DNA from 4 places in the Paenibacillus sp. LPE1-1-1.1 genome. Region 1 is predicted to be linked to each of the others. Evidence: riboswitches for the same ligand, from Rfam matches in the RefSeq annotation. Region 1 holds a riboswitch; each other region holds the start of a gene.
What was found. Region 1 has a riboswitch for cyclic di-GMP ahead of MRBLPE1_RS07575 (anti-repressor SinI family protein). Riboswitches for the same ligand answer to the same signal wherever they lie in the genome.

Region 1 (7,869 bases):
CACCTGAGTGGCCAACGAAAGCGTAGGCTTTACCATCAATAGCAATAGCACTGCCGTGGAGAGGATAAACGCCGCGCTGCAGCAGCAAGGCACCAATACAGGTTCCAAGCACGTAGAGCCGAATCAAGTCCTCATCTGCGCCTTCATTGGGAGCAAGGATTATCCTGTCGCCGTTTTCAATCCGAAAAATTCCCGCATCCGGCATATTCACGGTTACGGTCTTATTCTCGACAACAAAGTCATATGGCATGATTTCTATTTTTTTTGAAAGAGAGCCGTCAATAACGATCTGAATATCGATAGACTCGCTTTCTCCTGAGATACTAGATAGCTCCGGCAGCGCAAGCTCGCTTGCAATGGTTAAACCAAATGCTTTGTACACTATCTTCGTTTCTGTTAGCAACAATGTCCTCACTCCGTCATTTCCTTGATAATAGCTAGAAAGCCCATATACACCAAATGTATAAGGGCTTTCCTTTTCATAACATTCATAATGACTTAGCTAGTGAAACGTGGGTTGTCGGAATATTGACCCGGCACGTATGCCTCATCAGTCAAAGGACCATTTTTAGTAGAAGCTGCCGTCATATGTACATGAAGGACCTCTAGTTCAGGTTTGTTCCATTGTTTTTTTGCTTGCATGTTTGTCACCTCCCTTCAAATCATTTTTTTAAGAAACCGATAAACAATAAGGGTACGCATAAGCAATTTAAAGTTCGGATCAATGGCATGCATTGGCTGGACGCCTTCCAGCAAACCTGAAAGGGATGTTTGCATTACCCTTGCGTCGATGAACGACATAAACGATCGATCCTCGCTCATTTGCCGCAGTTCATCGGTGAATGCGTGCCATTTCGGCAGCATGCGATGCACCCAATCCGCCCCTTGCACTCCTCTCGTACGCTGGTTCAGCCTCACCTGATCGGGTAACAGCTTTTCGGTTGCACGCCTAACCAATGCGCGATCCATTCCGTTCTGAACGTATTGACTCTCTGGAAGCGACAAACAAAACTGAATCACCCTTAGATCATTGGTCGGGTCGCGCTTCCATAAGGAATGTCTTAATGAAAGCTTTGTCGATAATGTATTGCCGGCATTCCAATGAAAGACTTCGTTAAAATGACTTTTTCTTTCTTCATATACATTTTTCGCTGCAAACCATCCCGTTTCATTAATACCGTACTCTCTAAGGCGTTGAAACACATCCGTTTTTTTAGCAAACTCAGGATGAATAATCGCCGGATAATGATATTGCTCTGTATGAGGCCGCAGCTGCTCAATGATCGGAAAAGCCGCACGGCTGACGCTTGAAAATACATGTGCTCGACCTGAACCGATATTCAAACTGTACTGTCGCATTTCGCGAAGCAGCTTGATCCATTTCATTTTTTTCAACAGTGTGGCGTAATAAGGAATGGCTGCCCCCCAAGAAATAGATAAATTCCCTCTGCCTCCATTAAGGAGCACGCCCACGCCCTGCTCCTCGGCCTTCTCGAACATCCCTTTCATCCAAAAAGAATTCTCAAAAAACTTGTAGGGCATTTCCATAATTTCTAGAAAATCATCTATCTCAGAATAAGAATCTCTTCCATGGAAATCCAGATAGTGATCCTTAATTCCTCCAACGTACCCAACTGTTGATTCTATATAGGGTCTTTCATTTGTTATCATGTATTTTGAAGTGTAATCAACGAAATCACTTGTCGGCACAAAACTAAACGTATGCAGCTTTTTATTATTCGGAAGCAATTCCTTAGATGCGAAGCTTACGATGGCTCCAGAGTCCAAACCTCCGCTAAGCTGCGCCCCAACATGACGATGAGTCCTTAATCTTGAAGTCACTGCTTGTTGAAACACATCTTGAAACGCTTCGATATAATCATTATTCGATTTGAAACGAATGCGCTCATCGGGATTAATTTGGTGATATCTTTCTAGTTTGATTCGCTCAGATGATATTGTAATCGTATGAGAGGGGGGAAGCTGTTCGATATTTTTATAGATGGTTTGCGAAGCATCGGCAACATCAACCATACCGGATATCGCAAGAAATTCAGCGAGCCATGCTTCATTAAGTTCCTTCTTCACGCCTGGAAGCGTGAGTAGAGGTTTGATCGTCGTACAAAATACGAAGCGATCCCGATTACAGTGGTAGTATAACGTTCGGCCGCCTGAGAAATCTCTTGCGCCATACAGTTTTCGCTCGCGGCAGTCCCAGATCATAAAAGCAAAATCACCAACCAAATGGACAGGAGTAGTCTCTCCCCATCTATGGTAAGCAAGCAGAATCAGCTGACTATCTGACATTTGTTCTCTTAGGTGAAGATCCACCTGCAGCTGGTTAAATAACTCTGACCGGTTATCAATAATGGCATCCGCAGTTATGACCAATCCTCTTTCCTTATCGAAAAAAGGATTGCGCTCGCCAATTGACTCTGGAGTAATCCACTGGTTATGGCAGCCTAGAAAAATATCATCCTCATGCCAAGCCTGTGCCGTATCACAAGGATAATGAGATAAAGCTTCCATTAATACGCTGCCTTGCTTCCATGCATTACTGCCATTGTCAGTTTGTAAAACTCCTGCGATAGCGCTCATCATTTCCTCCGGTGGGGTATCAAAAATCGTTCTTTATACGGAACAATATCCGAAACCGTTTATTCGTCAATTAGTTCTTAATAAAGAACATAAGTGCATATTACACCGTAATTTTGCCTTTGTCAACAACTTAACCACGATTATTTCGCACTAATCAACGATTATTGTTCTTTATTGAAAACAATATTTTTTTCTCAAAGCAATCATGTTTTTTGAAATGCATTATCCCAGATAAAAACAAAAAAATCACACACCAAAACACCCACTTATTGTTAATAATAAATGGTTTCTTTTTTCTGTATAAAAATTAATGTGAGTTATAACATACAAGCTTTCGCAATTAAGAATAATTCGTTATAATAAGACTAGTCTACAACGATGTGATAACGGAGGAGTTTGTTATGATCGGAGAACGCATTCAGATGCTGCGCAAGAGAAAAGGCCTATCCCTCACTGAGTTGTCTCAAAGGGCAGGCGTCGCAAAATCTTACTTAAGCTCCATTGAACGAGGGCTCCAGCAAAATCCTTCGATTCAATTTCTCGAAAAGGTAGGCGCCGTTTTGAATGTAACGGTCGAAGAATTTCTCAATAACGACGAAAAAACTGATCGCATGCCCGACCATTTGGATACGGAATGGGCTGACCTAGTGAGAGAAGCTATGGCTTCCGGCGTGAGCAAGGATCAGTTTAAGGAATTTTTAGAATTCAATAAATGGAAAATTAAGCGCGAATAGCGCTTTTTTCACTTTTATACGGCAGTTTCTTGAATATCGTCTTTTTTGCTTTCCTCAAGACATAGCAATACCTTGCGCACGTCTTCCTTGCTGAACCCCAAAGAACGTGCATTCATGATTAATGCTACCCACTCCATATCCAAGTCCTGATTGTCCTCTGATTTTACAAGTACCATATCCCATGTCCCCCATTCATTTTGGGACGGTTGCACCACTGACTCCATGCGTTTAAGGTGCCCAGATACTAAACGCATTTCAACGTCTCCCTATGCTTGTCACTCGCTTATATGTATTATAGACCACCAAAATTGCGCATGCTGTCGCTTCATGTCTTACAAATTTGATAGATAATTACATTTTTTGTCGAAAGACTTTAAGCAATATTAAATGGAATGGAATCAATGAACCAGGATCGTTTAGGGCTGAGTAACTACGTTTGAAATACCGATTTTTATTGCGCGGCTTTAATGTAACCAGCTGATTCACGTTCCGATATGGAAAACTCGTCTTCCCCGTAGCCGTTAGGATTAGAATGCTGCCAGCGCCAGGAATCTTCGCACATTTCTTCAATTCCATACGTCGCGGTCCAGTTCAGCTCCTCATTTGCCTTCGCTGTATCCGCGTAACAGATCGCAATATCGCCGGGTCTGCGCTCAATGAGCGCATACGGGATTCTTCTGCCGGATACCTTCTCGAACGCCGCAATCATCTCCAGCACGCTGTAGCCGCGTCCTGTTCCGAGGTTAAATATATCTACGCCTGATTTATTCATAATTTTCTCTAACGCCTTCAGATGTCCTCTGGCGAGATCCACAACGTGGATATAATCCCTCACGCCTGTACCGTCTACGGTTTCGTAGTCGCTTCCGAATACATTAACCTGCTTGAGCTTTCCGACAGCTACTTGAGATATGTATGGCATAAGATTATTTGGAATTCCATTCGGGTTTTCGCCGATTTTTCCGCTTTTATGGGCGCCAATCGGATTAAAATAACGTAAGATCGAAATTCCCCACTGCTCGCTTGACTCCGCTAAATCTTGTAGTATTTGCTCGAGCATAAGCTTCGTTCTGCCATAGGGATTGGTTGCGCTTAATGGGACGCCCTCTGATATCGGAACCTGCTCCGGCAGTCCGTATACGGTTGCTGACGAACTGAATACAAGCTTATGTACATCATGCTGCTTCATTACCTCGCACAATACTAATGTGCTTGTTATGTTCGTATGGTAATAGGACAACGGGAATCGAACGGATTCGCCAACCGCCTTCAGGCCTGCGAAATGAATCACGGCCTCGATGGAATGGTTGCTGAAGACCTCTTCCAGACCGCTGCGGTCCATAATGTCCATGTGGTAAAACGTAAATGGTTTGTTTGTGATTTCTTCTACTCTATCCAAAGAAATACGGCTGCTATTGGACAAATTATCTACGACAACAACCTCGTAACCCGCTTCCAAAAGTTCGACGCAAGTATGGCTTCCAATGTAACCCGCACCGCCGGTAACTAAAATTGCCATTTCATCACTCCTTATTAATCTCTCTAAATGAAGCAAGTTTATACCATTTTCATGCTCATTATATCAAAAAAAATCCCTGAAGCGTGAAATATCTCCAGGGAAGTTTATTTTATTTTTATAAACCGCGGCATTTAATTTCATTAAACGCTGCCTAGATCGGTGTTGTCTACCAGCCTGACGTAAGGAGCAGTACCGGCAACCGTAACCCCTTTGAAAACAGACTTCGCTATGGTCACGGATTGATTTTGGCGCAGCCAGTGGAGATTGATTTTACTGTTCTCGAAATGTGATTGCACAATTGCAGCTTTGTTCGTGTTATCGGCTTTTCCGACAGATGCATTCAAAAAGGTTGAGCCTGTCACGACCGCGTTACCGTCCAGCACCAAGCCTAAATTTTGAAACAAGCCGTTGCGCATGGTAATCTGTCTCTTATATTTGGCATCGGTGGAGCCTAATTGGACATCGCTATTGCCTAACGCAGGAGTTTTTGCTCTCAGAAACTCGCTGTTGCTGACATGGCAGCCTTCAAATCTAGCTGAGCCCTCAATGACGGTAAGACCTTCAATGATATTGGGACGTCCAGCATAATCTTGAGGAACCGAGACCGCAACATCATAGTTTTTTATGGTTGCATTTTTAATCACGGCGCCTGCGGCCAATATATTAAAGTTTGGCGTTGATGCATTATCTTTGCGCCAATCCCTCTCTATCGTAATATTTGTGATATAACATCTACCATAATTGAATCTTCCTACATGAAAGCCTGCTTGACCGGCGTCCGTAACCATCACCGGCGCTCCCCCCGGCGTCTCAGAAACCTGAAAGCTTAACGAAGTGACATTGACGGTATAATATAGTTTATCGACACTGATTCCTGACGGAACTTTACCTATCCATTGTTCAAATGAAACCTGCGCGCCATTGCCCATGCCGTGCGCTGCTTTAAGAGTAAAGGTCCCTGTAGCCATGTTTACCGTCGGCGATCCGAAGTACCCGTAAACACTTGACCCATAAACGGAGCCATTCGCGACTTTGCAGTTTTGGACAACTGCCCCTCTTACATCCAAAAACTTTAAATTACCGTTTTGAATAACGGCACCGTTTACAAAGTTATCTCCTTGCACCCAAAGCTCGCAGCCAATAAACGTATTATCCAAATATTTAACATAAGGAAAATTAGGATTAGAGCTTATGCCCCCGACGTTACCGCCTTCGAACGTATTTTTAGAAACCGTGACATAGGTGCCGTCAGCATTAACGAAATGTCCCCTCGCATTGCTATAAATATGATTTTCTGATACAAAAATTCGATAATTAAGCTCTATTCCATTTGGACGTTCTGCTGATTTATAAGGAATATTGGTCTCCCCATACATAGATTCGATATCGATACCGAACATTGGAGGCGTACCGTTTCTGAAGTTTGTCGTTACACCGTCTTCGTCATAGCCGATATGATGAATTTTGTTACGGAAAATATGCGTGTCGCTGGTGGACGTTATTGATATTCCTTGTCTCCGGCAATGGTGTATATGGCAATCATGAATGCGTATTTGCCGTCCCATCTGCTCTTGCGAATACATAGCTGGATCGATTTGGTATTTCTCCCAACCTGTAAAAATGCCGTCCCCCGTACAATCCGTAATTTCAGTATTACTAATCTCAATATTGCTAGAACCGAATATGCCTATGCCGCATCCACTTTCATGCGTAAAGTAGGAATTGTCTACCTTGGCTTGAATTGCTGTTATTTGAGCATCGGTAAGAGGTGACGTCAATGGAATCGCAAAAATCATTTTATTGTTTTTGCTTAAATCTTTCTCTTCGTTAAGGAACCATCCTCTTCCGGCAGCGCCGGCTGGCGCGAATACTCCATTATTGCGGGAGCCCGTCAGCGTTGCTTTTGATATCGTATCTTTGTATTGATAGAAATGATAGGCAGAAGCATTAACGCCCGGTATGTTCCACAGCCGAAAGCTCGCAAGAAGTCCTGGGTTAGCATACCGGTCAATCACTTCGCTGCGAATCCAGTTTGGATCATTATTCAATGTCCCATCCGCATTAACCCCGCCTCGAACAAACTTCACAAAAATTTCGTATACATGCGTCTTTTTGTCGCCAACCAGTTTGCCGCCGGACACTTTTGCGTATTGAATCGCTCTCATATCAATAATCGAATAATTTGGCGATGAATTCGCTTCAAGTGCAATGACAGAGTCCTGCTCAAGCTCAAAATACATGCCGCTCTGCATATTAATCGCTACTAGAGTGCTAGGATCCAGCTTCACGTTAAAGGTTCCGCTCGGAAGAACGACATGGGAGTAGCCCTGCTGCTTGGCCCACATTATTGCTTCATTAATGCCTTTAGTCGTTTCAGCTGCATTGGATCCATCATTGCTTATATTAAAACGGTCTAGCTCTATGCGGTAAGACGTATGTTGATTCATAGCCTTCACCTTCCTTTTACCGCTATCGTATGTAGCTTGTCAGTAAAAGGTTACTTGTTTCCGCCAATCTCCAGGCTGTGGCTGCGCTTAGCTGCTTTCTTGAAAATGGTATTAAATCGCGGAATTTTTTTCATCAAGCTTCTAACTATTCCCATTAAATATTTAAATTGTTCCGTTTTATAAAATACGCTTATGTAAATAACATTAACAAGAACGACACAAACGAAGCTTTTTACGATAAGCCATATAAATGTAGTAGATGGAATGAATTGGATAACGAATCCGACAGCAACGCAAACGACGAGTCCAAGGGCGGTATACAGCACATAACTGATATAGTATTTTTTAACCGGTTGTTTAAAAACCTTTTGATAAACAAGCATTGGCGTATACCAGAACGGCACGGCTAACGCGCTGATGATATTCCCTATAAATACGCCTAGAATGCCTAAGTAGTGAACTAGAATGAGAGATACGGCCAGGTTGATGCCTGCCTGAATAATCGGTGCATACCGGTCCTCGTGGAAAATTCCGGCGGTTGCTTTTACGGCGCTCAAAGAATTGCGCATTC
Region 2 (7,869 bases), on a different contig from region 1:
ATAATAACGGAGCATGGCCTCACGATGCTTCGTAATTTCTTGCAAAACCGGACGGGCGCAGTGCGATGAAAATCGGACTGAATGGCTCCGTTTTGGAAGCGAGCGAAGCCGTGATCTCAGTTTATGATCACGGTTTTTTGTACGGCATGGGCTTATTCGAGACATTTCGCACCTATAAAGGGACACCTTATTTATTGGAACGGCATTTGAGCCGTTTGCTCGCGGGCTGTGAGCAGCTTGGTATCCGGTATCGGCCGGATGCCGAACAGGTTACAGAGTGGGTGAAAGCTTTGCTTGCGGCGAACGGGCTTGAGGATGGTTATGTTCGCCTGACCGTTAGTGCGGGGGAAGCGGAGCTTGGCCTTCCAACCGGCGACTATGAGAAGCCGAATGTGTTGATGCTTGTAAAAGCTTTGCCTCCCGTCAATGATGCGGTTCATATGCGCGGACGGGAGCTGCGGCTTATGCAGACGCGGCGAAACACGCCGGAGGGCGATGTCCGCTACAAGTCTCTCCATTATATGAACAATATTATTGCGAAGCGGGAATTGCTGGCTAGCGAAGCATCTGCAGGAGCCGAGGGACTGATGCTCAGCCATGAAGGCTGGTTGGCGGAGGGAATCGTCAGCAATTTATTTTTTGCGAAGGATAACGTGATTTTTACGCCGGCTATTTCCACGGGCATCCTGCCGGGCATTACGCGTGAGCAGGTGTTGAGGCTTGCACAAAAAGAAGGCTGCCGTACGGAAGAAGGGCTTTACAGCTGGGAGATGCTGCAGGAGGCCGATGAGATTTGGCTGACCAATTCGATTCAGGAGCTTGTTCCCGTCACGAAATTATCGGATGCCAGTGGAAAAAGCAGGGTCGTCAGTGACGGTACAGCAGGGGCTTTGACCAGACAGCTACTAGCGGTATACCGGCTAACTACGGGCGTTGAATAGGATTGGCAGCTAGTTGACTGCGCCATTCAAAGAAGAAAACAGTGAAGAACGGAGGCTGCAAATTGAATCAAAGACCAGATTTTTATAAGAGGACATATGAATTCGGAAGCGGAACGAAGCTGGAATTGGGTGACCGTACGCTTATTATGGGTATTTTGAACGCTACGCCGGATTCTTTCTCGGACGGGGGGCGCTATACGAACGTAGAGGCTGCCGTTGCACACGCCATATCCATGGTGGAGGACGGCGCTGACATTCTTGATATCGGCGGTGAATCGACACGTCCCGGCTTTGAACCGGTAAGCGCAGAGGAAGAGCTGCGGCGCATCCTTCCCGTCATTCGCGCGGTGCGCCAGGCGCTGCCGCATATCCCGCTCTCCATTGATACGTACAAAGCGGAGACAGCCCGCCAAGCCTTAGAGGCAGGCGCCCATATCATCAATGACATCTGGGGTCTTAAGGGCGATCCCAATATGGCTGCGGTTGTCGCTGAGTATAGATGTCCGGTTATTATCAACCACAACCGTCATGCAAGGGACTACAATGACCTTGTCCCGGATGTGCTTGCTGATCTGCAAGGCAGCGTCAGTTTGGCGCATGCCGCTGGAATCGAAGAGGACCAGATATGGCTTGATCCGGGCATCGGTTTTGCCAAAACCCATGAAGACAATTTAGAAATGCTTGGTCGGCTGTCTGAGCTGTCGGCGCTCGGTTATCCGGTGCTGCTTGGGACTTCGCGCAAAAGGTTCATTAAGCAGACGCTGAATCTGCCAGTAGACGAGCTTGTTGAGGGGACGGCAGCGACCGTTGTTCTCGGAATCGCTTATGGCTGCCAGGTGATGCGCGTGCATGATGTGAAGGCAATCAAACGCGCCGCGCTTATGGCGGACGCGATCGTATATCGCAGCTAAGCGGAAGCTGCAGCGTTTAAGAGCGGCTTTTTTATCATTAGAATAACTGCATCGCAAGGGGGAGTGACGATCATGGATAAAATGTTTATAAAAGGAATGAAGTTTTACGGTTATCACGGCGTTTTTCCCGAAGAGAACAAGCTCGGCCAAAAATATTACGTGGATATCGAGCTAGATATGGATTTAGAACAGGCCGCGGTAACGGATGATTTGAACAGGACGGTCAATTATGTTGAAATACACGCTCTTGCAAAAACGATTGTAGAGGGCCCGCCATATAAGCTTATTGAAGCTTTAACGGGTCACATTGCAACACGGGTACTGGAAGTTTATACTATGGTAAATGAAGTGACGGTTCGAGTAACCAAGCCGAACCCGCCGTTTGATATTCATTTTGACGGAGTAACGGTGGAGCTGCGCAGAAAGCGGGACGCTGATGGACGAACAATACCCGCTTAATGGGGCAGAGGCTTATATAGCATTAGGTTCCAACATGGGAAATCGTGAACAACTGCTGCTTGCAGCGATTGGACTGCTGGACGCACATCCGGAAATAGCGATAAGCAAGGTATCCGGCATGTATGAGACGGACCCGGTAGGCTATACGGATCAACCGCCGTTTCTCAATATGGCGCTCGCTTTGCGAACGACGCTTTCCCCATTAATACTACTGAGGCAGCTTCTGGAATTTGAGCAGCAATTAGGAAGAGTTCGACAAATACGTTGGGGACCTAGAACCATTGACCTTGATCTTCTCCTATACGATAATGTCAGAATGGATCAAGAGGAACTAACCTTGCCGCATCCGCGCATGATGGAGCGGGCGTTTGTGCTTGTGCCGCTGCATGATGTTCTGGATCAATCGCATCGGCTGCAGGCAGAAGTAAGCGCAGAGTCAAAGGCGGCGCTTCTGGATGGAAAGGAAGGCATTACGTTATGGAAAACAATCAATTGGCGCAGCGCGTCAGAGCCTTTCGAAAGCTGAAGGGCTATACTCAGCAGGAGCTGGCCAAGGAACTTGGTGTATCGGTAGCTGTTCTCGGTTCATTGGAACGCGGAACAAGGAAGACAGATCCGAAGCTGCTAAGTCATATAGCCAAAACGCTAGGAATCAGTTACGAGGAATTAATGTCTGATTCACGTGAATAACGATGCATATCTTATGGGGGCAAGGAGCGACATGCTGAAAATCGGAGACATCGAGATGAAGAACAGAGTGGTGCTAGCGCCGATGGCAGGCGTGTGCAACCCTGCTTTTCGATTGATAGCCAAAGAGTTTGGAACAGGTCTTGTATGTGCGGAGATGGTGAGCGACAAGGCGATTTTACACGGGAACAAAAGAACGCTCGAAATGCTGTTTGTCGATGAGCGCGAGAAGCCGCTCAGCCTGCAAATATTCGGCGGTGACCGCGAGTCGCTTGTAGAAGCGGCAAAGGTCGTAGACAAGCAGACCAACGCGGATATTATCGATATCAACATGGGTTGTCCGGTACCGAAGGTAACGAAATGCGATGCGGGTGCCCGCTGGCTGCTCGATCCCAATAAGATTTATGAGATGGTCTCGTCCGTTGTGGATGCGGTCCAGAAGCCGGTGACGGTAAAAATGCGCATTGGGTGGGACGACCAGCATATTTACGCGGTTGAGAATGCCCGTGCCGTTGAACGCGCCGGCGGGAAAGCCGTAAGCGTACACGGACGCACACGCGAGCAATTGTATACAGGCAAGGCCAATTGGGACATCATAAAAGATGTCAAAGAAGCGGTATCCATTCCTGTAATAGGCAATGGGGACGTTTTCTCGCCAGAGGATGCCAAACGCCTTCTGGATCACACGGGCTGCGACGGCGTGATGATCGGACGCGGCGCGTTAGGAAACCCTTGGATGCTTTACCGGACCATTCAATATTTGACGAATGGTGAGCTGCTTAGCGATCCGACGCCGCGTGAGAAATTGGAAGTAGCTATTTTGCATCTCGATCGTTTAGTGGCATTGAAGAACGAGGCGGTTGCGGTACGCGAGATGCGCAAGCACCTAGCATGGTACCTGAAGGGACTTCCAGGCGGCGCTCGCGTAAAAGATGTCATTATGGAAGAAACCGGCCGTGACCCGATGGTAGCAATCTTGGAAAACTATGTACGGTCTCTTGAAGAGGATGCGGAATTCCAATCCGCTTAAACTGCAGGCGGAACATCAGGCGCTGCGGAAGAGGTCGCCTACTAAAATACACATAGACCGGTTATAAGCATGATCCTGAATCGGTCGTTAATGACACCATTCGACAAAAGCCGCTATCCAGCGGCTTCTGTTACATTTTCAAAAAATGAAACGGTTTCAATGGGTCGTTTGGCTTTGATTGACATTCATGGTACCTTTGCAATATAATCGTGCAATATAAATAACGAACGCATCAAGAGCGCTTCAAACAACAGTAGGTATGAGGATTAAGAAGCGTAATATATTAGGTATCAGTGAATTCATACAAGGTATGAAAAATTAGTCACATGACAGGAGAATCGGAAAGATGAACGATAAGCAAATCATTCTGACTCAAGAAGGGCTGCGCAAGCTCGAAGATGAATTAGAGAACTTGAAATCGGTCAAGCGTCGTGAAGTTGCTGAACGTATTAAAGTAGCCATCGGCTATGGTGATATAAGTGAAAACTCGGAGTACGAGGATGCGAAGAACGAGCAAGCATTTATCGAAGGCCGCGTGCTTACCCTTGAGAAAATGCTGCGCAACGCGCGTATTATAAATAATGATGATATTGATATTGATACCGTTAGCATCGGTTCTATTGTTACGGTTGAAGATATGGAATACGGCGATACGATGGAGTACTCTATTGTCGGTACAGCTGAAGCCGATCCTTTGCAAAACAAGATCTCAAACGAGAGCCCGGTTGGCAAAGCGATTTTGGGCAAGAAAAAAGGAACGGTTGTCGAAGTCAACGTACCTGTCGGCATCATTCAATACAAAATTCTCGATATCAAAAAATAAGGTTTGCAATGCGCGGATCAAAAAGCTTCCTTGTGGGAAGCTTTTTGAACGTTTAAAATATAAGAACGTATATTTCATAGGAATACAGGGCTTATATTTTATCGGAAAACGAGTTTTTATCGCAACAATCCGGCCACAGCCGCTTACGCTTGCCGAACGATCAAGGAGATGAAAGTAGTGGAACATGAAAACAATGAGCAGGAGCTAAGTGAACTCTTGCAAATTCGCAGAGACAAACTAGACGAGCTTAGAGGACTAGGCGTGGACCCTTTCGGACGCAAGTTCGAACGCACGCATAACGCCAAAGAAATTGTACAGGCTCATGAAGGGCACAGCAAAGAAGAGCTGGAAGGCCAAGCTGTTACCGTACGTATTGCAGGACGCATTATGCAAAAACGCGGAATGGGCAAAGCCGGATTTGCTACGATCCAGGATTTGAGCGGCAGGATTCAAATTTATGTTCGCAAGGATACCGTCGAAGAGCATAAATTTGCCGCATTCGATTTACTGGATATTGGCGATATCATTGGCGTGCAAGGCGTCGTTTTCAAAACGAACACGGGCGAAGTCTCGGTCAAAGCGCATGATATTGAAGTGTTGACGAAGTCGCTGCTTCCTTTGCCTGATAAATATCATGGGCTGAAGGATGTTGAGCTTCGTTACCGCCAGCGTTATGTTGACCTTATCGTGAATCCGGATGTACAGCAAACCTTCATTACCCGTTCCAAAATCATTCAATCCATGCGCCGCTATTTGGATTCCCGCGGTTATCTGGAGGTAGAAACGCCTACTTTGCATTCTATTGCAGGCGGTGCGGCAGCCAGACCGTTCGAAACGCATCATAACGCGCTCGACATGCAGCTTTACATGCGTATTGCTATCGAGCTGCATCTGAAGCGTCTAATTGTAGGCGGTTTGGAGAAGGTATATGAAATTGGACGCGTGTATCGGAATGAAGGAATTTCGACACGGCACAATCCAGAGTTCACCATGATTGAACTGTATGAGGCTTATGCCGACTACAAGGATATTATGGCGCTAACCGAAAACGTCATTGCACATATCGCGCAAGAAGTACTCGGCACAACGAAAATCACTTATCAAGGCCAAGAGATTGATTTAACTCCGCAGTGGCGCCGTGTTTCGATGGTCGAGCTGGTTAAAGAAACGACTGGCGTTGATTTTGGGATCGAGATGAGTGACGAAGAAGCACAGCGTCTGGCGAAGGAGCATAAGGTCCCGGTTGATCCGCATATGACTTTTGGTCATATTCTTAATGCCTTTTTCGAACAATTTTGCGAGCACACGCTTATCCAGCCGACTTTCGTGACCGGACATCCCGTTGCGATTTCTCCTCTTGCGAAAAAGAGCGAGACGGATCCGCGGTTTACAGATCGTTTCGAGCTATTTATTGTGGCGCGCGAGCATGCCAACGCCTTTACGGAGCTTAACGATCCGATCGACCAACGTGAGCGGTTCGAATCGCAGCTGGTTGAACGTGAGCATGGCAACGATGAAGCGCATGAGATGGATGAAGACTTTATCCGCGCTCTTGAATACGGCATGCCGCCAACAGGCGGGCTTGGAATCGGTATCGACCGGTTGATCATGCTGCTTACGGATGCGCCATCCATTCGCGACGTGCTATTGTTCCCTCATATGAGAGATCAACGTTCCGCCGAATAAAAATGAAATAATAGAACCGCACGGCAGTCAGCTGCCGGCGGTTCTTTTTGTATTTAGAGGAGAGCGCTGCCGCAGCAAATCTGAAAAACTACCAAAATATGATAATATTTTAAGTACTCGTATTGATTTGATAGATTCATATGGTATATTAGAACTAATATTAGTGTTAATGAAGCTTCACACGATAATGGCAAACCTATCGAAAGGTAGGGACGCAAAGCTATAGGGCCTTCCTGAAGATGGCAGCCAGCTACCGAAAGGAGTTTTTTTCATGCGTAAATTTATTTGCATAATCGCGGCATTTGTACTTATCGCGTCGATAAATGCCACCACAGCACAGGCAAGTGAAGCAGCGGCTTCAGACTGGCTGGATACGTCTCATCTTAGTAACGGTGTTATTGCTATCGATTACCCCGTTAATGCCAAAGTGAAAACAAAACTTATGGTTGCTAAGGGCCAAACGAACTATACCTATAACCTGACCTCCGGTAAAACATCAGAGCAATTCCCTCTGCAGCTCGGAAACGGACAATATACGATTTCGGTTTTAGAGAATACATCAGGCAGCAAATACAAGCTGGTCAGAAAACAAACGGTTACGCTTAGTTTGAAGGACAGCAAGGTATTATACTTGAACTCCATTCAAAATATCAGTTGGACAAATACAAGCAGCGCGATTGTGAAAGCAAAAGAGCTTGCGAAAAATAAAAAGACAGATATGGAGAAAGTAAAAGCTATCTACGATTTTATTATCACGAACATTAATTACGATCATCAACTGGCGGCTAATCTTTCGGTGGATTACCTTCCGAACATCGATCGCACCTTAAAATCAAAAAAAGATATTTGCTACGGTTATGCAGCTTTGTTTGCAGGGATGCTTCGCGGCTTGGATATTCCAACGAAGCTGATGATGGGAAAATCGACATATGTAGATGTTTACCACGCATGGAATGAAGTCTACTTAGGCGGCAAGTGGGTTACGATAGATACAACAGTAGATGCGGGTTTGAAGAAGGGCAATAAAAAATTCGAATTGATTAAAGATGCTGCAAAATATACGGCCTCAAAACAATACTAATAAAAGTAAACGAATAACGAGCATGCGCATAGGCGCATCGCTCGTTTTTTTATTTCTTTCTTCATTATATAGACGATTAGTTTTTCGCGAGCTAAGCATGAAACGAGGGGATTCGAGGACGTAAATCTTTTTATTACTTTTTTAAAAAAAGTTCTTGCATTGTTATAGGCGAACGTGATATATTATCTAGGTCGCCAACGAGACATACGGCTGACACGAAAGAAAAGATTGCTCTTTGAAAACTGAACAAC
Region 3 (7,869 bases), on a different contig from region 1:
GGACGTGAACTCGGTCAGGCATCAGCGGAATTTCCGGATCGATCGCTCGGCTCCGCTGGAGGAGCAGCTCCTGTTCCTGAAACAAGACGCGGCAGCGAACCAGCCTTATCATGTATTTGGCCATATTGCAGCCAAAAACGCTTTTCGGATTAAGAATAAAATCCATTTGGATTCCGGCGCGGTGCACGGCAACCTGCTGAGCGCGGTCATGCTTGCGGCGAAGCCGTTTTTCAAATCGCAAAAATCGGCGCATAAGGCGATGGATGACGAGCTGCTCACGCTCTTTAAGGATGAGCACAAGGTATCGGTGCAGGAGCTGGATGATGACTCGGCCCGTAGACTGCTTTACAGCTCAAACCATAAGATCAACTTTATATCCGGTACGATGTCGCCGGCGGATAAGGACGAAGCGGCTAGGGAGCTCGAGTCGCTGCAAAAAGGCCTGGACTATTTTGCGGAGCGCGGCGTGAAGGAAGTAGTGCTTCAGCCGAAATACATGGGTTCCAGATGCAATATTTATTTGCATGCCGAAGCAGACCGTTGTTTTGCGGTTAGCCGCAATGGGTACAAAGTCAGTAAGGTCGACCTATCGGGCATTTACGCGGGTCTGCTGCAAAGATTCGGAAATTATATGAAGGAAAACGACATCGCGATGCTGCTCCTAGACGGAGAGCTGCTGCCTTGGCTGGCGCTTGGCGAAGGGCTAATCGACCGCCAGTTCAAGCCGATTGAGAAGGCGCTCGAAACCGAGCTGGGCTTTCTAAAGGCGAACGGTTTCGAAGAATCATTCACGAAGCTTGCGCAGGAATATAAGTCCAGCGGTTTCGAGAAGGACCAGTTCCATCTCAGCAAGGCGGCCATGAATGAAAAATACGGCCAGACCGTCTATCAAAACTACAAGCATGTCCATGAGTTATTGGAGAAGCATGTGCCGCTGGATGAGCATCAAAAGGCATATGAAACCTACAAGAAGCAGCTGGAGCTTTACGCCGAGCCCGGGGAGTTGGAATACAAACCTTTTTCACTGCTCAAAATCGTCTATGGGGACGGAAGGGAAACGCTCCCGGATGGGAAGACATCGGATATGTACCGTTTCCTCTCGGATGATCCTTTCATCACGCTCTCGCTGTCCGATCCCGAAAGCGGCAAGCAGGCGGAGAAGTATTTCCAAACGCTCACGGTAGAAAACCATATGGAAGGTGTCGTCATTAAGCCCGAGATGCCAGAGCCTTATATGGTTCCTTATATGAAGGTACGTAACAAGGACTACATGTCGATTATATACGGCTATGATTATCGCTTTCCGCATAAATACAATAAGCTGATCAAGCAGAAGAGCATTACGATGAAGCTCCGCACATCCTTGAATGAATACAGGCTGGGGCAGAGCATGCTCGCGGTTCCGTTTGCGGATATAGCACCGAGCCATGAAGGCTATACGTCTGCCGCAGCTAATCTATTGTTCGAGGTTGCCAAAGAGAAGGAAATCGACCCGCGTTTGTAAAAATAATCGACCTAATAGACCTCCCTAGCCGGGAGGTTTCTTTGACTCGAAACTTTAATAGCAAAAAATTAGCTATGGAATATCTCAGTATTATATGGAATACTTATATAAGCAAAAAGTCCTAGTAAATAGCAAAGTTATCGAAAGATAATGACGCAAAGCCAACAGACCTAAAGGAAGCTTCCAAAGGTGGCTGGGTTGCCAAAAGGATGAGTGATTATTAATATCCTCCTCCGCAACACATCAGGTTACCGCATACGTTATACATAGGAAGGGATATTATAGATGGAGCAAAATATTAAACGTTATCGTGGCAATGATAACAGCTTTGACATCGTTCAGAAAATAGCGAATTTAGGCTATTGGGAATTCGACCATGGCAGCAAACAAGTATCATGGTCGAACCAAATGTTTTTCATATACGGGATGGATTTGGATTTTGTAATGAACCAGGAACGCTTTTTTGATCTAATCCATCCAGAGGACCGCGAGCGGGTTAAACGGCAATTTTTTTCCTCGGTCGAACAAAAGAAAGAGAGCACCAGCGAGTACCGCATTGTCCGCCAAAGCGGCGAAGTGAGATATGTTGTGGAAAATCTGACGATTGTTCTGGATGAGACCAATGAAGTATCGCTAACCATAGGCACGCTCCAGGATGTTACGGAAACCAAAAACCTAGAACATCGTTTGACTGTCGAAGAGCAGCATTATAAATCCATATTCGAGAATAACCCGGATGCGGTCTTCTCGTTTGACTTGAATGGTCGGTTTATGTCATGCAACGCATCGCTTGAGCAAATGTTTGGTTATGCGCGGGATGAGATTATGCACGGGAGTTTCCATCATTTTGTGGAAGAAAAGAGCTTGGAGCGGACGATTTTGCATTTTGAGGACACTGTGAATACGCTTACGCCTCAAAATTACGATACGACGGGCATAACCAAAAGCGGGCAAATCATTGAGGTTAACGTAACGAACATTCCGATTATCGTTAATCAAGAATTGATCGGCATTTATGGCATCGCCAAGGACATTACGCAAAAAAAGATGGTTGAACGATCTCTAATCGAATCGGAACTCAAATACCGCAGTATTTTGGAGCAGTCTATCGTAGGCATTTTTGTCGCGCAGAAGGAAAGATTCGTCTATGCGAACGATCAGTTGAATAAGATGCTAAGCTATGACACGCTGGTCGGCTTAGAGGTGGAGAAGGCTGTCCATCCGGATGACCGGGAAGCCGTCGTATCTCAGGTTATGCAGCTTACGGAAGGAGAGTATCTTCCGAATTTTCCTCATCGGGCAATTAAAAGGGATGGTACCGTCATTCATTGCGAGGTGCATTATAACCGTGTTTCTCATATGGGAGAAAAGGCGATTGTGGGCATTGTTATGGATATTACGGATCGGAACAGGGCGGAGGAGCTCAATCACTTTTTGGCTTACCATGACTATTTAACGGAGCTGCCGAATCGCAGGATGTTCGAGGAGCAGCTCAGCAAGCAGCTCAAGGTGAGCGAATATTTTAAACAAAAGCTAGCGATCTTGCTGATTGATTTGGATCGCTTCAAGTACATAAACGACACGCTGGGGCATCCGATTGGCGATGCATTGCTCAAGAAAATCGCTCATAGGCTGAAAAGCAAGCAACGGGAGGGACAAGTAACCTACCGGATTGGCGGAGACGAATTTGCCTTTATTATTGCCAACGTACAGAGAATAAGCGATGTAGCCGATATGGCGGATCATATTATACATTTGATTAAGGAACAATTAGTTGTTGAAGAATTTGAGTTGAATGTCACGGCAAGCATCGGAATCAGTCAATCGCCTGAGGATGGATGCACGGTGGAGTCGTTGATGAAAAATGCCGACGCCGCTCTTTATTTTGCCAAATCCAGAGGGAGAGACCAGTCGCAGTCTTATTCTTCTTCTTTAAACGTGCAGTCGTTTAAGCTGTTCTCGCTCAGCAATGACCTGCGCAAAGCGCTGGATAAGAAAGAGCTGTTCCTGCATTATATGCCTCGCGTGCATGCGCAAACGATGGAAATCGTCGGCGTAGAGGCGCTGCTGCGCTGGAATCATCCGGATTGGGGGCTGGTGCCGCCGACTGAATTTATTCCGATCGCAGAGGAAACGGGGCTCATCGTTCCCATTGGGGAATGGGTGCTGCGCGAGGCTTGCATGCAAAGCAAGCGTTGGCAGAGCAAGGGCCTGCCACCGATTACCATATCGGTTAATTTCTCGGTACAGCAGCTGCTGAAGCAAAATATTTTGCAGATGATAGATCAAATCGTGGCGGAAACGGGTTTGTCCCCCGATAGACTTGAAATCGAAATAACGGAGAGCTCATTTATTAGCAATGAGAAGATCGTGACCGAGCTTCTGCTCGAGCTGAAGAAAAGAAACATCAAAGTATCGCTCGATGATTTCGGCACTGGTTATTCCTCGCTTTATTTATTGAAGCGTTTAGCGCTGCATACGATTAAAATCGATAAGTCGTTTGTGGATGAGATGTTGACGGAGCCGTTCAATAAGAGCATTATCCAATGCATTATTCGTTTGGCAGGGGAGCTGAACATGCAGGTAGTGGCGGAGGGCGTCGAGAACGAGGCGCAGTTCAACTATCTGCGGGAGCAGCAGTGTGACGAAATCCAAGGCTATTATTTCAGCCGGCCGGTAGAGGCGGAAAGCATCGCGCAGCTATTAAAAAATAAATCACTGATGAAGCCTGTCTCGTTAAGTCATAGCAAGCAGCCAGTCGTTAATCGCAGGCAGTATTTCCGGATTGAGCTGAAGCATTGTTTGTTGGCAGAAATGACGATCACCATGTTTAAGGGAAGAAGCGTAAGACTCGGAAGCACGGAGGTGCTCGTTAGAAATATCGGGCCTGGCGGCTTAAGGTTTATGGTAGGCGTTAAGCTGCCGGTTAACAGCGATATTCTGCTGATGTTCAAAACACAGATTGCTAATCAACTGTATGTGCTGTACGGCATTATCGTGTGGTTTAATGAAGTGGAGCATGATATCTTTGAATACGGCGTGCAGTTTCAGTTGAAAGTGAAGGAGCATAACGAGCTCGTTAATGCATTAAATATTCTTGCGATTAAGCAGCGGGACGGCGTTATGCCTCAGACGCAAATTTATGTGGGTGACCCTATACTCCGTATAAAAGAATTGAAAAAACTCAATTAAACCAAGCAGAAAAAGCATTTTGCATTCGGCGATAACCGAGCGTGAAATGCTTTTTTTATTATGCGTAGGGTTTGGCCGCATCGGTCTTTGGGTAAAAGGAAATAGTAGTTATTGAAAAGGAGGAGTGCGCACTTGAAATTAACGCCGGAACAACGAATTCAACTGCATGGCTTCAATAACTTAACGAAGTCACTCAGTTTTAATATGTATGATGTCTGTTATACCAGAACGAAGGAAGAGCGCAAAGCCTATCTAGCCTATATCGACGAGCAATACAATTCAGATAGGCTGACCAAAATTTTAAATACGGTATCCGATATTATCGGAGCGCATGTGCTCAATATCGCCAAGCAGGATTATGAGCCGCAAGGCGCCAGCGTTACCTTGCTCGTATCGGAAGGGCCAGTCGCTGGCGGTCCGAATGATTCGTTTGAGGAGTCTCCAGGTCCGCTGCCTGATTCAGTCGTCATGCATTTGGATAAAAGTCATATAACGGTCCATACGTATCCGGAATACCACCCGAACGAAGGGATCAGCACGTTCCGCGCTGACATTGACGTGTCTACCTGCGGCGAGATTTCGCCGCTTAAAGCGCTGAATTATTTGATACATTCCTTCGATACCGATATCATGACGCTCGATTACCGGGTAAGGGGTTTCACTCGCGACATAAACGGGCATAAGCTGTTTATTGATCATGATATTAACTCGATTCAGAATTACATACCGAAGGAAGAAAGCCTTTTGTATGACATGATCGACGTCAATATTTATCAGGAGAATGTGTTCCATACCAAATGCAAGCTGAAGCAATTTGACCTGAACAATTATTTGTTCGGCTATACGAAGGATACGCTGTCCGTGAAGGAGCAAGAGGAAATTACGAGAAGATTGAAGACGGAAATGGACGAGATCTTTTACGGAAAAAATATAAGGAGCTGAACCAGTATGCCAAACTCGTCATCGAAAAAACAAGTAAACCCGCCGCAGCACCAGAACCAACAACCGGGTATAGAATCTGAAATGAACCCGCTTCCGGTCTACGAGTCTGACTCGTATAAAGCGGCAGGAAAGCTGAAGGGCAAAACGGCGATTATCACGGGAGGCGACAGCGGCATTGGCAGAGCGGTTTCCATTGCCTACGCGAAGGAGGGCGCCGACGTTGCGATCGTGTATTTGAATGAGCATGAGGATGCGAAGAAGACGAAGGAGATCGTCGAGAAAGCAGGCGCAAAATGCTTGTTGATTTCCGGCGATATCGGAGACGAGTCGTTCTGCAAGAGCGTGGTCGAGCAGACGGTAAACGAATTCGGCAAGCTTGATATTTTGGTGAACAACGCTGCGGAGCAGCATGTGCAGCAGAAGCTGGAGGATATTACGTCCGAGCAGCTGGTGTCTACGTTCCGAACGAATGTATTCAGCATGTTCTATCTGACGATTGTAGCGCTGCCGCATTTAAAGGAATCCGGTTCCATTATTAACACTACGTCGATCACGGCCTATCGCGGAAATCCATTGCTGATCGATTACTCGGCGACGAAGGGCGCTATCGTATCCTTTACTAGAGCGCTGGCCGTAAATGTAGCGGAGCAAGGCATCCGCGTAAACGGCGTCGCTCCCGGACCGATCTGGACGCCGCTCATTCCCGCGACGTTCGATGACCAGGCCGTAGCGACGTTTGGGTCCGACACGCCGATGAAAAGACCCGGACAGCCGCATGAGCTGGCCGCGGCTTATGTTTACCTAGGCTGCGACGATTCCAGCTACATGTCCGGCCAAATCATGCATATTAACGGCGGCGAGGTCGTTAACGGTTAACGGATAGCGTTTACGTTACAGGAAGCCATGCTGCTTCGCATAATTTCCCCAGTGCGGCTGTCTGCCATCGACATCCATGATGCCGAATTCATCGGACAGCTGCCAGCTCGGGAACACCTGCCCGGACCTCTCCATGTGGTCTTTTTTTGCTGCCAGCGCAGCAATGCCGCGGCCAATGTAATAAGGCGTTTCCGATTGGGCGAAATGCTCGGCATGCGGTTTGCCGCTGTGTACGGCATCCTGCCATGTGGCTTCCGTTACGCCAAAGTACTCGAGCATTTCCTCGGAGCGGAGAAAGCCCGGCGTAACGGCGACTGCGGATACGCCATGCGGTTTTAAATCCGCTGCCATCGCTAGAGCAAGATGGATGGTCGAGATTTTGGCCAAGCTGTAAAATAAGCTTCCGCGGTACCGGTAATCGATCCCGTCGGTTACTTCAATAATCAACCCGCTTTGTCTCTCGACCATAAGCGGTGCCCCATAATAAGCCGTAATGAGATGTGTCTTTACGGCACGCTCCTGCATAAGCAGCCCCTTGCTTAAGGAATGCTCCCAAAAAGGGGTTTCCCATTCCGTCAGCTGCTCTCCGCCCCAAATATTGTTGACAAGGATGTCGAGCTGTCCGTTTTGTTCCTTCTTGATTTGCTCGAATAGAGCCTGAACCTCATCTTCTGCCGTATGGTCGACTCTGACTGGAATACCGGTGCCGCCTTTTGCAGTGACAAGTTCAGCCGTTTCTTCGATGGTCTCGGTCCGGTTCAGGTCCGAAGCCTGTCCGCGTATGCTTCTGCCCGTGCAATAAACCGTTGCGCCCGCTTCGCCCAAGCTTGCGGCGATGCCTCGGCCGGCTCCGCGTGTCGCACCGGCGACAACCGCGATTTTCCCGTGTAATGGTTTCAATCCAATCTCTCCCGTCTTGTTTCATTTGTTTACTCTTTGTCAGTTTAGCAGACGATATACGACAGCTCTTGTCATATATTCATGCTAGAATGAAATTAACTTTGAAACGGATGCACGGATGGAGGAGGCAAGGGGAATGCGGGCTAGCCGGTTGATCGCGATCGTATTACTGATGCAGAATAACGGAAAAATGACTTCGAAGGCATTGGCAGAGAAGCTGGAGGTATCCGAGCGGACGATCATCCGCGACATGGAATCGCTAAGCGAGGCGGGCGTACCCGTCTATGCGGAAAGAGGGCTGCACGGAGGCTGGGTTTTGGCGGAGGGCTACCGAACAAATTTGACCGGCATGCAGGTGGATGAGCTGGTTTCGGTCCTTTTGGCGGATCAATCTGCTTTGCTGGATGATCTGGGGATCGCGAAGCACTACGATGCCGCCATTCAGAAGCTGCTCG
Region 4 (7,869 bases), 1.2 Mb from region 1:
TCTCCTTGGATGGAAAGCATAATCAGAAGCCGCTGCAGGTGCTGCAAGCCGCATGGACCAAAACGCATCAATACGATTTGGAGAAGGGCGCGGGATTGCCTGCATTTCTGTCTACGCTGCTGCCTCCGATTATCGAAAAGCTTATAAAAGGCAATGAGCTGAGAGGCTTCTCGCTTCATGAGATTGCTGCGCTCGGCCAACTGATCGAATATTCCAATCTGTCGATTACATCCATGCAAAACTGGGTAAAGCGAGATTTTAAACCCTACTTCGATTGTCCGAAGGCCGGAAAAAAATATTCTCTGAATCAAGCGGCGTTATTGTTCATTATTGATGATTTAAAGTCTAATCTTGATTTTGAATCAATCCGCAAGCTATTCGAGATCGTATTCAAGAAGCCGGAAGACGAAACGGATGATTTGGTCGGACCTATAGAATTATATGCCTCCTATACCAGTATGTTTGAAGAGCTTGATGCGAATAACGATCAGCTTCTCGATATATCCGGCCATTTGAAGGAGAACCCGCATCAGGATTTATTGACTGAGCAGGCCATTCGTTTATCCGCGAACCAGTTTGCGAGCAGGCTGCCGAATCTCACGGAGAATCAATGGGAGGCCGTGCGCAACATTTTGCTTATTTCGGTCATTTCGATACAAACGTCCTATTTTCATTCGCTGTCAAGACGTTATTGCAATGCGACTTTGTTTCTAAGTCCTGAATAAAATAGTTCTAAAGGGATGTACAGATTGTCTGGTATGTCCTATACTGGTTTATGTTGTAAATACAAACATAGACAATCTGAAAATGGCAAACTTGCCGAAAGGCAAGGACGCAAAGTTATGGGCCTAAGGTGCAAGCGCTACGGCTGCCAGACCGCCGGAAGGATATAGAGCTAAGTAAGCTATCCGCCTCCTGTGGCTGGGTAGCTTTTTTGCTTTTTTAGAGAGACCGAGGAGAGAGAAAGCTGGATGGATTTAAAGGTATGGTTGGAGAGAGCGGGCAGGCTGGGCAAGCTGTCAAAGAAATTGAGCATGAGAAAAATAACGGCCAGGTTATTGTTTATTACGGCAATCATTACTCTCTTTAATGTAGGTTCCGGCATATTTATTTATGTGCAAAATGTTTCGGTCGCCAATTCAATTGAAGATTCAGAGGAATTATCCCGCGCGGAACGCAGTTATCAAGGCATCTCTAATAAATTGCTGAAGGTCATGCTTCTGATGGTTGATGCAATCGAGAACGGCAAAAGCGACGCGACGGCGATCATGAAGGATTTGGAAGATCTGCCCGCCCATATGAACGAACTGGAAAAACAACTTATCGAGATGGATAAGCAATACCCTCCGGCTGTTGAAGACGGTCCCCTATATGCCAATCAAGTCGGCGTACTCCGTCTGGCCCTTGACAATTTAAAGGATACGAATACCGATACCACCGGATTAACGGCTGAGGAAAAATCGCTGCGTATCAGTAGTTTAATCAGCGTATATACAGTTATTCTAAACTACTCGAACGACACCATGCATGAGCGCTTAACCCATGATGCGGACATTACTTCAAACCATTTAAATGATGATGTATCCCGCGCAAACATCATTGTCCTCATCAATGTGATATTGCTCGCCGTGCTGCCAGCGATCATGATTTTTGGCGTTACGCAATCGATTAAAACGGGTCTTGCGGGCATTACTCGCCGTATCCGGGCATACGGCAGCAATGATTTTACAAGTCAAGAGAAGCTCGTGCGCGCCGATGAATTCGGAGAAATCGATCAAGCCTTAGCCGATATGGGCGATAATTTACGCGATACGATTAGAGCAACGCTCCAAGTAAGCGAGTCGGTGCTGGATGTTTCGCGGAATATGGATATGATGATCGGCAGCAACCGTAAAGCCTCCGAAGACGTGAAGGGCCAAGTGGATCTGGGCAGAGAGGCATTGCTCTCCCAATATGACGATGCGTCATCCATTTCGGCGGTAACCGAGCAAATATCTGCAAGCTCTCAGGAAATTGCCGCTTCAAGCGAATACATAAACAATGATATGCGCCAGATGAAGCAATCCTCGCAAAGCGGGTTGCAGCAAATGGCCGGCGTTGTTACGATGGTAAACGAAACCGTAGAGCAGTTTGCGAAGCTGTCGGAAGCTTTCGAAACGATGAATGACCGTTATAACAACGTATCGAAATTTTTGAATGGCATTCAGGACTTAAACACGCAGACGAACCTGTTGTCACTGAACGCCTCCATTGAATCGGCAAGGGCAGGGGAGCATGGACGCGGCTTTGCGGTCGTGGCGGAGGAAATCAGGAAGCTGTCCAGTCAAACGGATTCCATCTCCAAGCAGATCACGAAGGAATTGTCTTTGATCCAAAATGATGTAGCTGCCAGCAGCCGCACGATCGGAAGCTTCGCGAATGTCATTCACTCGACCCGTCAAGCATCGGAGACGGCGAGCGGCACTTTCCGGGCATTGGAGTCGCAGAGCAGCGTGCTTTCCGATCAAATGAGTGAAATTTCCACGGCCATCAGCGAAATTACGAGCGGTATGACCCACATTGTTTTAGCAGTGGATAAGCTTCTTAACACGTCAACCGATGTTAATGGCAAAATGGAGCATATGAGCGAGCTGTCCGTTAAGCAAAATGATATTTCTGATGAGCTGCGCACGCTGGCAGAGAAGCTGACAGGCTCTTCGCAGGATTTGAAAGAGAAGGCCTCCGTGTTTAAGCTATAAACAAAATAAACCGAAAAAGGACGATTAGCCGGGAGCTGGTCGTCCTTTGTTGTCATTATTCGCCTAAAAAAAGGATAAGGCTGCAATATGACGAAATAAAACGGAGGGTAATACCGATATGTATATTAATGACATAACGAACATAGGAGAAAATATGAGCGAATTGAATTTTCAGGTTAACTTACAAGGAATGATTGAGCTTCTATCGAAGCATTTATATGCAAATCCCGGCGTATTCGTAAGGGAACTTCTCCAAAATGGCGTGGACGCGATTACGGCGCGCAAACGCCTCGGCCATCGTTTTGATGCCGGTGTGACCGTAGAACTTTACGGATCGCGGACGATCGCCGTCCATGATAACGGAATCGGTTTATCGGAGCAGGAAATCCACCGTTTTCTGGCCCAAATCGGCAGCACCTCGAAACGCGAGGAGCTCGACTCGGCTGATGATTTCATTGGCCAATTCGGTGTCGGACTGCTGTCATGCTTCGTGGTTAGCGGCGAAATCGTAGTTATAACGCGGTCTGCTTTGGAGGGCGATACCCTTGAATGGAGGGGACGCTCGGACGGGACCTACAAAATACGCAAGCTCGAAAAAGACGCACCGATCGGGACGACCGTATTTTTAACCTGCAAGGACGGTTATGAGGATTACTATGAATGGGACAGCATGTCGGATTTAATGACGCATTACGGCCAGTTCCTTCCCGTTCCCATCCGTTTATCCGAAGGGAAAAACGAAATCACCGTCAATGAAGAAACGCCGCCGTGGGCTATGAGCATGAAAGAAGCGCTGGTTTACGGTGAGTATCATATGTATCAGAACTTCCTGGACGCCATTCCTCTTAAGTCTGGTATGGGCGAGCTGGAGGGCGTAGCGTATATTTTGCCCTACGCAGTCAGCTTGCAAGCAGAGAAGAAGCATAAGGTTTACGTCAAGCGGATGCTGCTGTCAGATCAAATTCAAAATATGCTGCCGGACTGGGCGTTTTTCGTGACCTGCGTCATGAACGCCAATGGCCTGAAGCCGACGGCATCCCGCGAATCGTTAATGGAAAACGAACTGTTTTACAGCGTTAAGGATGAACTGGGCGAATGCATAAAGAGGCATATGATCATGCTAGCGGAAACAGACCCGGACTTGCTGGAGAAAATAATTCGAATTCATTATTCATCCATTAAAGCAATGGCATCCCAGGATGATGAGCTTTATCGTTTGTTTATTCGGTTCCTTACCTTCGAAACGTCATTCGGCGAGATGAGGATGGGGGAGATTTTGGAGAAGAGCCGGCAGATCGTTGTGTCCTCTACGCTTGATGAATTTCGCCAAGTGGCGCGAGTGGCAAAAGCGCAGGATGTCATGGTTATTAACGGCGGTTACGTACATGACTTTGAGCTGGTGCGCAAGCTGCCTGAGCTGGATGAGAATATTGAAGCATTAGTGCTGGATCCGATTAACTTTTCTAATTTCTTTGAAGCAATCAATCCAGTAGAGCTGTTAAACGCGGAAGCGTTTTTGGAGCTTTCAGACCGTCTGCTTGCTCCATTTCAGTGCAGGAGTGTGCTAAAACAATTTGAGCCTGCTGATTTAGCGGCGCTTTATAACACGAATGACGAGGTGAACTTTCTTCGGATGGCGGAGCAAACGAAGGAAGAGGCGAATGATGTATTTGCTGAAATCGTAGATATTGTCATCCATGAGCTTTATGAGCTGCCTTTGGCAAGGCTTTGCTTCAATTTCAACAATCCGCTGATACGGAAGGCCATCGCCTGTAACGATGCGTCTATGCAGAAGCTTTGCATCGAAACCGTTTATACGCAAGCCCTGCTGCTCGGCAATTATCCGCTCGGTCCAGAGGAACTGAAGCTGTTGAATCAATCGTTTATGCAGGTGTTGGATATCGGACTCGGTCAGGCGGGTGAGCGTTAATTATGAAGCAGCGGTACAATCAGTTAAGGAGCGAGGCCTGGAGCTTGCCGCAGGGCAAACAAAAGCTGGCGGTATTGGAAGAAGCGATTCGAATCGCCGACCAATATATGACGAAGGAGGATGCCTACTTCGCGCGAATGACTTATTCCGAGGCGGCGCTTGATTCCGGTTATCAAGAAAGGTTCCTTGTCTCCTTTACATGGTGCTTGACGCAGTTCGAAAAAGAACCTGCCGCTTATTCGAGCTTCTCGATCATTTGGCACTATAAATGGTTCATCAATCAAATTTGGCGGTTTCCGCAATTTGGCGCAGCCCAAATCTCGTCAATCCTTGATGATTTCAAGGCAAAATGCTTACAATACGGTCACAGCCTGCGCCCTTATTATCAGTGTCATCATCGCTACTCGCTTTCGAGAGGCGATTTGGAAGCAGCGCAGACCTATTACGAGCTCTGGCGTAAAACAGCGCGGGACGGCATGTCGGATTGCAGGGCATGCGAACAAAACAGCTTTGGCTATTATCATTTTACAGCGGGTAGATACCGGCGCGGCCTGCAAACGATGAAGCCGATCATGGATGGCCGGTTGACCTGTAAAACCATCCCCCAAAATACGTACAGCCATTTGCTGCTCCCGCTCCTTGAGATCGATCAAGCTGAGGAGGCCGTGAAAATGGCGAAGAAAGGAGCGCGCCTGTTAAGCGGTCCCGGTTATTTGACCGAGTACGGCAGCTTCCTCGCTTACTACACCGTAACGGATATTAACAAGGCGGCAAAGTGGTTCGAGAACACCATCGGCTTTGCAATGGAAACCAAGGTCGGTTGGGACCGTTTTTTATACCTGAGCTCAGCCCAGGCCTTTCTGCTAGTATGGCTGCAGCAGAAGCGGCGCCGCAAACTTAAAATCGGCAGCGAGCTTTCCTATGAGCGGCTTAAGCTGGAAGCCGAGGAGCTTGCCCTTGCTTTTGATCAACGGAATCAAAACAATTATTGTTCGGAGCTGCTTGCCCAGAAGCTGAAGCAAGTCGAGAAGCTGAGCCGCTTTTGAGCCGTTTGTTGACGCATGGCGATTGAAAATGGTTCAATTGAACGATCGACAACAGATTGGGCTGTGCCATCGGGGGCAGCCTATCGGTGCACGGGCAAACGTTCATTGGCGAATGGTCTCCCGTATCGATTGATATAACATAGTATCGGTAGTGAAGGAGCTGCGTTATGCTATTCGTTCTTATTGCATTGTGGGCTATTGCAGCCATTATATGGCTCTCCGATCGGAGAGCGCCCGTTAATCATTGGCTAGGCGCCGTGGCATTCAGCGGCGGAGCAGGTGCGCTTGCGGCCGTTCTTGATCTGCAATGGCTGCCAGCAGCGGCGGATGCCGGGATGAATGAGGTTGCGAGGCAGCTGCTATACCGCTTGCAGGCGGTCTCCTCGCTCATTTCCTATTATGGCCTGCCGTATTCCTTCATTTTATTCGCGATTGCATATCGGCCTGTTCGATTGTCTAAGCGGTTTCAGTCGCTTTTGCCTTTCCTGCTGCTTATTCCGATTGTTTTATGTATCGTATTTACCCCTTTTTATACCGCCGTATATCCCATCTCATTCAAAATCGTCGTTTGGTGGGCGGTGCCGTATATTATGTACGGGGCAGTTCAGGTTCTGTTAAAGCGCCAGCTTCACGCCTCGTTTTCCCGAACGCACTGGATCATCTGCTCCGCGGTTCTTCCGCCAGTCATGTTTTGCATGGTTATGAATTACGTGCTGCCAAGCTTCGGGATGCTGCGCATGTGGGTTTATAATACCTGGATCGTCGGGCTAGGGGTTACGGTATTTGTCATCGCTTTGTTTACATACGGATTCATGGGCGTGCGCGTCAACATCGACCGTCGGAGATACGATTCCACTTTAAGGGTCGTCACGTCAGGAACGGCTATTCTCAATCACGCAATCAAGAATGACGCGGGGAAAATGCGGCTGTTTTCGGAGAAGATGAAGGCATATGCGCTTGCTACGGATCAACAGGAGCTGCTTGCCGACATTGAAACCGTGCTAAATGCCTCGCGCCATATGCAGGAAATGCTGCAGCGCGTGCATCGGAGGACGGAGGATTTGGTCCTGCGTGTCGAGCCCACGGATTTGGCAGCGCTGATCGGGCAGACAATAAAGGGCTACGAGCCTGTGCTCGGCCAAATTAAACTGTTTACCTCTTTGAGCCCAGGTTGGAACTGCCGCATTGATCCCGCGCAGGTGAGCGAAGCTTTAGGCAATATCGTCGCCAACGCCCTCGAAGCAATGAAGGGCAAAGGTGAGTTGTCCATTCTTTTGAGCGAAACGAAACGGGAGCTTATCATTGAAATAAAAGATTCAGGCCCGGGGATGAGCAAAAGCGAGATGGCCAAGGTTCTCGAGCCCTTCTATACGACCAAAAACGGCAGCGACACGAATTTTGGCCTGGGGCTGCCCTATGCTTATCATGTCATGCGAAAACATAAAGGATTACTTAATCTAAGAAGCAAGCCGGGGGCCGGCACCTCTGTTTATTTAACCTTCCCGAAACGGGCGGTTCAAGCGGGCAAATCAGTCATACATCATGAAAAAGGGAGGGAAGCGAGTGGATAGCATAAGGGTATGGATCGTGGAAGATGACCATGATTGGCTTCGCGGCCTTGTGGCTTATATCAACAAAGAGCCGGACATGGAGGTCGTTTGGACGGCCAGCAAAGCCGAGGATGCAAGGCAGGCGCTGCATGAGGGAATACAGCAATCGTCGCCGGCGGATGTGGTGTTGATGGATATTATGCTGGATGGCCGCCCAGAGGGCGTTCTGCTCGCCGAGGAGGCCTCGGTATCAACTGGTGCCAAGGTCATTATGCTGACCTCGATGGAGGAAAAGGAGCTCATCTTCCGTTCCTTTCAAGCGGGAGCCATTGATTATCAGATTAAATCGGATTTTGAAAGCTTGCCGGATGCGATAAGATCGGCCTATCGAAGCCAATCGCCCATTAACGCGGCCGTAGCGGAACGCATGCGGGAAGAGTTTCGCAGGCTGAAGCAGCTTGAACGCGAGTTCGAAATCAAGAAGCTTGGGGATCTTATTACTCCGTCTGAGCTGCAGCTGCTGGATTTAATCGATCAAGGCTATACGCAGCCGCAAATTGCCGACAAGCTGGTCGTATCCATACGCACAGTCAAAAATCATGTCA

Region 2: it holds a riboswitch for cyclic di-GMP, as region 1 does, so the genes downstream of both, MRBLPE1_RS32715 (transglutaminase-like domain-containing protein) here and MRBLPE1_RS07575 (anti-repressor SinI family protein) in region 1, are expected to answer to the same signal.
Region 3: it holds a riboswitch for cyclic di-GMP, as region 1 does, so the genes downstream of both, MRBLPE1_RS31860 (EAL domain-containing protein) here and MRBLPE1_RS07575 (anti-repressor SinI family protein) in region 1, are expected to answer to the same signal.
Region 4: it holds a riboswitch for cyclic di-GMP, as region 1 does, so the genes downstream of both, MRBLPE1_RS02805 (methyl-accepting chemotaxis protein) here and MRBLPE1_RS07575 (anti-repressor SinI family protein) in region 1, are expected to answer to the same signal.

What each region holds. Positions count from the first base shown of each region.
Region 1 is NZ_JBEGHY010000001.1:1,732,492-1,740,360, forward strand. Features, by position in the region: gene MRBLPE1_RS07555 (aldolase) at 1-415, opposite strand, end outside; gene MRBLPE1_RS07560 (paeninodin family lasso peptide) at 499-642, opposite strand; gene MRBLPE1_RS07565 (lasso peptide isopeptide bond-forming cyclase) at 658-2,598, opposite strand; gene MRBLPE1_RS07570 (helix-turn-helix domain-containing protein) at 3,000-3,332, shown strand; gene MRBLPE1_RS07575 (anti-repressor SinI family protein) at 3,347-3,508, opposite strand; cyclic di-GMP riboswitch class II at 3,524-3,605, opposite strand; gene galE (UDP-glucose 4-epimerase GalE) at 3,784-4,851, opposite strand; gene MRBLPE1_RS07585 (right-handed parallel beta-helix repeat-containing protein) at 4,992-7,298, opposite strand; gene MRBLPE1_RS07590 (lipopolysaccharide biosynthesis protein) at 7,349-7,869, opposite strand, start outside.
Region 2 is NZ_JBEGHY010000048.1:99-7,967, reverse strand. Features, by position in the region: gene pabA (aminodeoxychorismate/anthranilate synthase component II) at 1-69, shown strand, start outside; gene pabC (aminodeoxychorismate lyase) at 66-941, shown strand; gene folP (dihydropteroate synthase) at 1,004-1,852, shown strand; gene folB (dihydroneopterin aldolase) at 1,925-2,311, shown strand; gene folK (2-amino-4-hydroxy-6-hydroxymethyldihydropteridine diphosphokinase) at 2,289-2,837, shown strand; gene MRBLPE1_RS32735 (helix-turn-helix domain-containing protein) at 2,789-3,001, shown strand; gene dusB (tRNA dihydrouridine synthase DusB) at 3,033-4,028, shown strand; gene greA (transcription elongation factor GreA) at 4,375-4,851, shown strand; gene lysS (lysine--tRNA ligase) at 5,029-6,537, shown strand; cyclic di-GMP riboswitch class I at 6,717-6,795, shown strand; gene MRBLPE1_RS32715 (transglutaminase-like domain-containing protein) at 6,809-7,618, shown strand.
Region 3 is NZ_JBEGHY010000046.1:239,714-247,582, reverse strand. Features, by position in the region: gene MRBLPE1_RS31865 (metallophosphoesterase) at 1-1,504, shown strand, start outside; cyclic di-GMP riboswitch class I at 1,625-1,710, shown strand; gene MRBLPE1_RS31860 (EAL domain-containing protein) at 1,790-4,696, shown strand; gene speD (adenosylmethionine decarboxylase) at 4,829-5,638, shown strand; gene MRBLPE1_RS31850 (SDR family oxidoreductase) at 5,645-6,514, shown strand; gene MRBLPE1_RS31845 (SDR family oxidoreductase) at 6,530-7,414, opposite strand; gene MRBLPE1_RS31840 (helix-turn-helix transcriptional regulator) at 7,551-7,869, shown strand, end outside.
Region 4 is NZ_JBEGHY010000001.1:560,268-568,136, reverse strand. Features, by position in the region: gene MRBLPE1_RS02810 (DUF1836 domain-containing protein) at 1-725, shown strand, start outside; cyclic di-GMP riboswitch class I at 800-884, shown strand; gene MRBLPE1_RS02805 (methyl-accepting chemotaxis protein) at 972-2,738, shown strand; gene MRBLPE1_RS02800 (HSP90 family protein) at 2,893-4,668, shown strand; gene MRBLPE1_RS02795 (hypothetical protein) at 4,671-5,714, shown strand; gene MRBLPE1_RS02790 (sensor histidine kinase) at 5,882-7,285, shown strand; gene MRBLPE1_RS02785 (response regulator transcription factor) at 7,278-7,869, shown strand, end outside.